DNA from 2 places in the Thauera sp. ZXT1-4 genome. Region 1 is predicted to be linked to the other one. Evidence: riboswitches for the same ligand, from Rfam matches in the RefSeq annotation. Region 1 holds a riboswitch; the other holds the start of a gene.
The links. Region 1 has a riboswitch for S-adenosylhomocysteine ahead of ahcY (adenosylhomocysteinase). Riboswitches for the same ligand answer to the same signal wherever they lie in the genome.

Region 1 (4,208 bases):
TGATGAAGCGCACCTGGTTCTCGAAGCCCGCCCAGTCGTGGATGGAGCGCAGCAGGTATTGAACGGCGGCGATACGTACGATCATGGGTGGATATCCTCCTTGATTTCGGTGGGCCGGGTGGGGTCGTAGTCGGGGTTGAGCCAAACGATCAGCGAGGCGTTGCCATGCGACTCGACGTCCTCGGGCAGGTAGTCGGGGATCACGCCGCAGTACGAGAAGCCCTCGCGCAACTGGAAGCTCAGCACCGGGTCGGTGAAGTCGCCCCACACCACCTTCTGCGCGTAGAACTCGGGGCTCATCGCGTCGGCGTGTGCGGCGTAGCCCGGCAGCCGGCCACAGGCGATGATGCGTTTGAGGTTCATGGCCCGGCACAGGTTGCGCCTGCCCTCGTAGAGCAGATGACCAAGCCCCAGGCCGCGCACCTCGGGGTCGACGAAGACCTCGGCGCCATACAGCGTGCGGCCGTCCGGGTTGTGCTGATCGAAGGTGCCGGCGCCGGTGATCTCGCGCCAGGTGTGGGACTCGGCCCAATCGTCCCACAGCACGATCAGCGAACTCGCGCAGCCGGCCACGCCGTCGTCGGTCTCGACCACGATCTGGCCCTGCGGAAACACGTCGAGTTGCTCGCGCAGCTTGCGCTGGCTCCATGGCGGGATGGTCGGGTAGACACGCGCCTGCAGCGCGATCAGGGCGGGGATGTCCTCCACCCGGGTGTTGCGAACCCTCGGGTACGGCATGCTGATCCTCCTCGTTGCGCGCCGCGGGCGGGCGGCCCGGAGAGGCTCTGCCCGCGGCGCCGGCGCGGCATCAGTAGCGGTACTGGTCGGTCTTGTACGGGCCCTGCTTCGGTACGCCGATGTAGGCCGCCTGCGCGTCGGTGAGCTCGGTGAGCTGCACGTTGAGCTTCTTCAGCTGCAGGCGGGCGACCTTCTCGTCCAGGTGCTTGGGCAGCGTGTAGACGCCTACAGGATAGTCCGCCGTGCGGGTGAAGAGTTCGATCTGCGCGATCGTCTGGTTGGCGAAGGAGCTCGACATCACGTAGCTCGGGTGCCCGGTGGCGCAGCCGAGGTTCACCAGGCGGCCCTTGGCGAGCAGGATGATGCGTTTGCCATCGGGGAAGATGATGTGATCCACCTGCGGCTTTATCTCCTCCCACTGATAGCCCTCGACGCTGGCGACGTCGATCTCGTTGTCGAAGTGGCCGATGTTGCAGACAATGGCCTGGTCACGCATCTTCGCCATGTGGTCGTGGGTGATGACATGGTAGTTGCCGGTGGCGGTGACGAAGATGTCGGCCTTGTCGGCGGCGTACTCCATGGTCACTACGCGGTAGCCTTCCATCGCGGCCTGTAGCGCGCAGATCGGGTCGATCTCGGTCACCCACACCTGGGCCGACAGCGCACGCAACGCCTGGGCCGAGCCCTTGCCTACGTCGCCGTAGCCGCACACCACGGCGATCTTGCCTGCCACCATCACGTCGGTGGCGCGCTTGATGCCGTCGACCAGGGATTCGCGGCAGCCGTACAGGTTGTCGAACTTGGACTTGGTCACCGAATCGTTGACGTTGATCGCCGGGAACTTGAGTTCGCCGCGCGCGTGCATCTGGTACAGGCGGTGCACGCCGGTGGTGGTTTCCTCGGTCACGCCCTTGATCTGCGCCAGGCGGGTCGAGTACCAGGTCGGGTCCTGCGCCAGCTTGGCCTTGATCGCGGCGAAGAGCACGGTTTCCTCTTCCGAGCCCGGCTTGGCAAGCACGGAAAGGTCCTGCTCGGCGCGTGCGCCCAGGTGCAGCAGCAGCGTGGCGTCGCCGCCGTCGTCGAGGATCATGTTGGAGTAGCCACCGTCCTTCCATTCGAAGATGCGGTGGGTGTAGTCCCAGTAGTCGGTCAGCGACTCGCCCTTGACCGCGAACACCGGGATGCCGTCGGCGGCGATGGCCGCGGCGGCGTGGTCCTGGGTCGAGAAGATGTTGCACGAGGCCCAGCGCACCTGGGCGCCGAGCGCGGTCAGCGTCTCGATCAGCACCGCGGTCTGGATGGTCATGTGCAGCGAACCGGTGATGCGCGCGCCCTTGAGCGGCTGGCTGGCGGCGTATTCCTCGCGGATCGCCATCAGGCCGGGCATCTCGGTTTCGGCAATGCGGATTTCCTTGCGGCCCCAGTCGGCGAGCGACAGGTCAGCGACGACGAAATCGGTGAAACGGGTGTCAGCCACAGCGTTCATGAAAAGCTCCATGCTATGGCCGGGCGGGACGGGGGAGGGCAGCATGGCGCTGCAGGCGGCTCACCCGACATCCCGGACCCGGCAGGGGTTGAGACGATTAGCAGGTGAGCGCCGTTGTACTGCAACCCGCCGGGCGGCGGGGTCCGAGCCTGGGGGCCACAGCCGGCAAAGCCGGCGGGCGCCTCGCAGCGCTCCTCGGTAGCGCGTCATTATATCCGATGGATGTCCGCGTGGACCGTGATGGAAGAGACGGTGCAGGAAGAGACGATGAGGTGGTGATCGATGAGGTGGTGGCGCTCCGTGCCGGACGGCCCCCGGGATGTGACATCGTGCCTAAAGGCTTTCGTTGCCTTGCCGATATCCTCATCAGGATACGCTTATGACGGCCGGGGCGATGAAGCCGGGCCGACCCCCTGACTGCACGCACGAGAACGAAGATGGCTTCCAAGACCCTGTCCGTAAGATCCCAGCTCGTATTGCTGGCCGCTTCGACCTGCGGCCTTTTCCTGCTCGCCCTGGGCGGCGCGCTGTGGCAGATGCAGCTTGCGGGCGAGCGCCTGTCCGGCTTCATCGAGACCGAGCTCGCCGTTGAGCGTGATGTCACGCGCACCTATGCGCAAGGCCTGCAGATGGGCCAAGCCTTGCGCAATATCCTGCTCGATCCCGGTAACCCCAAGGCCTACGAGAACTTCGATCAGGCCAAGCACCAGTTCGACGGGATGCTGGCGCAGATCGTCGCGCGCGGACACGTCCTCGAGGGGGGTGCGGCCTCGGCCGCACGCATGCAGGAGATCGTCCAGCGCTGGGCGCCGCTGCAGGCGCAGGTGATCGAAAGGGTGCGCGCCGAGGACCTGCAGGCTGCACGCGAGGTGCTGGTGCGCAGCGAGACGCCGGCCTGGCGCGAGATCCGCGGCGAGCTGATGAAGCAGATCGCGCATCTCGAAAAGCTGACCGCCGGAATGCGATCGGATTCGGCACAGGCACTGGAGCGCAGTCGGCTCGTCGTTCTCGGGCTGGGCGCTTTTGCGCTGCTGGTGTGCGTGGTGGCTTCGGTGCTGGTGACGCGCAATGTGCTGTCCCGCCTGGGCGGCGAGCCCGCCTACGCGGCGGAGGTGGCGCAGCGTATCGCGGACGGGGATCTTCAGCAGCGTGTCGAGATCCGCGGCGGCGACGGGCGCAGCCTGCTGGCCGCGATGCAGGACATGCAGGGCGGACTGCAAACCATCATTCGGGGGATTCGCGCGGACGCCGGGCGGCTCGTCGCCGCGGCGGACGCGCTGCGCAACAACGAGGAGAAGGTGGCAACCGCTACCCTGGCGCAGACCGACGCGGCGCAGGCGATCGCGGCTTCGATCGAGGAACTGAGCACCAGCATCTCGGTCGTCGCTGAACATGCGAACGACGCTGACCGCCTCAGCGGCAACTCCGAAGCTCAGATGCACGACAGCGTGAAGGTGATCAACCAGGCGGTCGAAACCATCGGCCTGGTGGAGCAACGCATGACCGCGTCAGCCGCGGTGGTGGCGGACCTCGGCATCAGTGCGGAGAGCATCTCCAACATCGCGCAGGTCATTCAGGACATTGCTGACCAGACCAATCTGCTGGCGCTCAATGCCGCGATCGAGGCGGCGCGCGCGGGTGAGCAGGGACGTGGTTTTGCCGTCGTGGCGGACGAGGTGCGCAAGCTCGCCGAGCGTACCCGCCAGTCGACACACGAGATCAATGCCATGATCGAGCGCGTTCAGGCCAATGCCCGTCAAGCCGTGGGGACGATGGAGGAGGGGCGCCAACTGGCAGAGCGCGGCGCCGAGAACGCCGAGCGCGCGCGCGCCGCTGTGGCTGCTTTGGAGGGCGGCGCGGTCGAGGTGCGGGAGGTGGTCGGGTCGATCAACGCCGCCCTTGGCGAACAGCGTCAGGCCAGCTCCGATATTGCTCAGCGCGTCGAGAGCATCGCCCGCATGAGCGAAGAAAGCCACGGCGCCAC
Region 2 (4,208 bases), on a different contig from region 1:
TAGGTCAGGGAAGAATAGCCCGTTCCAAAGTCGTCGAGCGCGAAGCCGACCCCGAGCGCCTTCAGCGCCTCCATGCGCGTGATCGCCGATTCCACGTCTTCGAGCAGCAGGCTCTCGGTCAGCTCGAGCTTGAGGCGTCCGCGCGGGATGTTTGCGTGGCGTACGACGCTGGACACCATGTCGGCGAAGCCCTCGTGGCGGAACTGGCGGGCGCTGACGTTGACGGCGATCTCGATCGGCGGCAGACGTGGATCGCTCGCCCATGCGGCCAGTTGCGCGCATGCGGTTTCCAGCACCCAGGCGCCGAGCGCGATGATGAGGCCGCTTTCTTCCGCGATGGGGATGAACTCGGCAGGCGAGATGGGGCCGCGCTGGGGATGCGTCCAGCGTAGCAGCGCCTCGGCGCCGACGATCCGGCCGGAAGCGTCGACCTGGGGCTGGTAGTGCAGCGCGAGACTCCTGCCCGGCAGTGCCGCCCGTAGCTCGGTTTCGAGCTGGGTACGTTCGGAGAGCGCCTGCTCCATCTCGGGGCCGAAGAAATGCATGCAATTCCGGCCAGTCGCCTTGCTCCGATACATGGCCATGTCGGCATGCTTGAGCAGTGCATCGGCGCTGTCGGGGGCGCTACCGAACAGGGTCACGCCGATGCTGGCGGAGATCCGCGTCTCGAAATGGCCCGAGCGGTACGCATGCTCCACGGCGAGCAGGATCTTGTGCCCGATGGCCTCGGCTTGCGCCCGTGCTTCCTCGGGGTCCGTGCCCAGGTCCTCGAGCACCACGACGAACTCATCCCCGCCCAGACGTGCCACGGTGTCGCACTTGCGTGTGCTGCGGGCGAGGCGCTCCGCGATCTCGCGCAGCAGTTCGTCGCCGTGGTCGTGGCCCAGGGTGTCGTTCAGGGTCTTGAAGTTGTCGAGGTCGAGCAGCAATAGTGCGCAGTGCGTGCCCCGACGTTGGCTGCTCGAGATGGCGTGATTCACCCGGTCCATCATCAGGCGCCGGTTGGGCAGATGGGTCAGCGGGTCGTAGTAGGCGAGCGCGTGGATGCGATGCTCCGCTGTGCGCAGCTCCTCAACCTGGGCTTGCAGACGGATCGACTGCTGGTCGAGTGAAGCCTGGTTGTTGGCGAGCCGGGCACGCATGTCGCCAAGGACGCGATCGAGTTGTGCGATCTCTTCGATGTGCGTGGATAGCGGGGGTGTCGGCGAAAAGTCCAGTTTGCCGATACGCTTGCCGGTGGCGGCGAGTGCTTCGAGCGGTGCGGCGATGCGGCGCGAAACGCGCTGCGCCACGGCCGCAGCAAGGATCATCAGCACGGTGAGGGCGAGTGCCGTGCCGAGCAGCACGCGTGACCAGGGCGCAGCGAACTCGGCGGCGGGCGCCAGGGTGAGCACCCACAGGCGCTGTTCTCCAAGACGATGCTCGTGCATGGCGGCGAGCCATGACTCGCCGCCACTGTCGATGCGCCGCTCCGAGTACGCGGTGCGTCCGGCTTGCCGCCACGCGACCAGCGCCTTGTTCACGCTGTCTAGACCGAGTGCACTCGCCGGCAGGAGCAGGCTGCCGAGCCATTCGTCCGAGGAAACGTCCTCGGGGCGCCGGGGCAGGCCGAGCACCCGCTCGTCGCTGGTGAGGATCAGGGCCAGCCCGCTCTGTCCGACGCGCGCCTGCTGCGTGGAGATCGACAGGTCGCGCAGCATGATGTCCAGGCCGAGGACCGCCTGCGTCCCGTCGCCAAGCTGGAAGCGCCGCGAGGTGGTCACCCCCGGGTCTCCCGTGGTGAAGAAAGTGTAGGGGGTTGTCCAGTGCGCCGCGCCGTCCGCGTTCGATTTCGCGCCGATGTACCAGGGGCGGGTGCGGGCATCGTAGTCGAAGCGCTCCAGCGCCTCGCTGCGCTCGCCTTCCGGCGTCTCTTCGATGATCAGGTGCATGTCGCCCCAGTTCGCCCGATTCGTGACCCGGCTGCGCCAGCTGCCATCCGGCAGGCGGATCAGCACCCAGCCCCTGCCGTCTTCGGTGCCGAGCACGACCGAGCTGAGGTTCGGAACATGGGTCAGCAACGCCTTGAAGCGACGCTCGATCTTGAGCGGGTCGTCGAGTTCGGGCGGCAGATCCGCGATCCAGCTCGTCGACGGTGCGAGCAGGGCGGCAGGGAGCGCAACCGTCTGCTGCAGGGCATTGCGCACGCCATCGGCCACCCGGGTGAATTCCTTGGAGGCGAGGGTGTCGTGCAGGGGCTGCAGGCCGAAGATCGCGAACCCGAGCGCAAGCGCTACCACCGCGCTGCCGACGAGCATCATCAGGCGGGTGAAGAGGACGCTGCGAAGTGTGGTGCGTTGCTGCATCTCGAGGATGGGTGTTCCGGGTGCGGTCGTGGCGCTCTATGCTGCCAGTTGAGCGTAGTGTGGTGTGTGACATTCGTCATTGCGGACGGCAGAACGAACAGTGCGGATCCGCGCTGACAGCGTGCCCGTGCGGTGGTGACGCTCGTCCGGACGAGGCCTGGGGCGTCTCCGTGTGGCGAGATTTCCTCGCCATTCTGCCTTGGCAGCGTTTTGCGCAGGGACTAGAATCCAAAGCTTGCCGAGGAGCGCTGCGACCCACCGAACCTGTGCGGGCCAGGCTCGGCAACCGATCAACGGCGCTCACAAACCTTCAGCCGGTTTGTGGCGCCGTTCGCTTTTGTGCGTGGCGTTGCCCGGCGACCGTCGAACGACCGAGGACCCAGCCATGCAATCCGATCGCAGTACCGAACTTCGCCAGCTTCTCGCCGACCGCATCCTGATCCTCGACGGCGCGATGGGCACCATGATCCAGCAGGAGAAGCTGGGCGAGGCGGACTACCGCGGCGATCGCTTCCTCGACCACCCGAAAGACCTCAAGGGCAACAACGACCTGCTGGTGCTCACGCGCCCGGACGTGATCGTCGGCATCCACCGCGCCTATCTCGAGGCCGGCGCGGACATCATCGAGACCAACACCTTCAACGCCACCCGCGTGTCGCAGGCGGAGTACGGGCTCGAGGCGCTGGCCTACGAACTCAACGTCGAGGGCGCGCGCCTGGTGCGCGAGCTGTGCGACGAGTACACCGCGAAGAACCCCGCCAAGCCGCGCTACTGTGCCGGCGTGCTCGGGCCGACCTCGCGCACGCTGTCGATCTCGCCGGATGTGAACGATCCCGGCTTCCGCAACATCAGCTTCGATGCGCTGGCCGACGACTACTACGACTCGGCCAAGGCCCTGCTCGAAGGCGGCGCCGACATCCTGCTGATCGAGACGGTGTTCGACACGCTCAACGCCAAGGCCGCGGTGTTCGCGATCGAGAAGCTGTTCGACGAGATTGAGAAAAGCGGCGGCCAGCGCGTGCCGGTGATGATCTCTGGGACCATCACCGATGCCTCCGGCCGAACGCTGTCGGGCCAGACCGCGGAGGCGTTCTGGAATTCACTCAGCCACGCGCAGCCGATCAGCTTCGGCCTCAACTGCGCGCTCGGCGCCGACCAGCTGCGCCAGTACGTCGAGGAACTGTCCAACGCCTGCGACACCCACGTGTCCGCCCACCCCAACGCCGGCCTGCCCAACCCGCTGTCGCCTACCGGCTACGACGAGACGCCCGAGCATCTCGCCGGCCAGATCCGCGAGTGGGCGCAGAGTGGCTTGGTGAACATCGTCGGCGGCTGCTGCGGCACCACGCCGGCGCACATCGCGGCGATCGCCGAAGCCGTTGCGGGCCTCGCGCCGCGCGTCGTGCCCACCATCGAGAAGAAGCTGCGCCTGTCGGGCCTCGAGCCCTTCAACGTCGGCGGCGACGCGCTGTTCGTCAATGTGGGCGAGCGCACCAACGTCACTGGTTCCAAGGCCTTCGCGCGCATGATCCTCGAGGGCCGCTTCGACGACGCGCTCGCGGTGGCGCGCCAGCAGGTCGAGAACGGCGCCCAGGTCATCGACATCAACATGGACGAGGCGATGCTCGATTCGGTCGCCGCCATGGAGCGGTTCTGCAAGCTCATCGCTACCGAGCCCGACATCTCGCGCGTGCCGATCATGCTCGACTCGTCGAAGTGGTCGGTGATCGAGACCGGCCTCAAGTGCATCCAGGGCAAGGGCGTGGTCAACTCGATCTCGATGAAGGAAGGCGAGGCCGAGTTCCTGCGCCAGGCCCGCCTCGCGCGCCGCTACGGCGCGGCGGTGATCGTGATGGCCTTCGA

Region 2: another riboswitch for S-adenosylhomocysteine. It lies ahead of metH (methionine synthase); the one in region 1 lies ahead of ahcY (adenosylhomocysteinase).

What each region holds. Positions count from the first base shown of each region.
Region 1 covers NZ_JBQWSN020000004.1:168,203-172,410, reverse strand. The annotation lists gene ACUH78_RS05400 (carbon-nitrogen hydrolase family protein) at 1-85, opposite strand, end outside; gene ACUH78_RS05395 (GNAT family N-acetyltransferase) at 82-738, opposite strand; gene ahcY (adenosylhomocysteinase) at 809-2,224, opposite strand; S-adenosyl-L-homocysteine riboswitch at 2,324-2,428, opposite strand; gene ACUH78_RS05385 (methyl-accepting chemotaxis protein) at 2,662-4,208, shown strand, end outside.
Region 2 covers NZ_JBQWSN020000006.1:63,585-67,792, forward strand. The annotation lists gene ACUH78_RS06890 (bifunctional diguanylate cyclase/phosphodiesterase) at 1-2,345, opposite strand, end outside; S-adenosyl-L-homocysteine riboswitch at 2,580-2,654, shown strand; gene metH (methionine synthase) at 2,731-4,208, shown strand, end outside.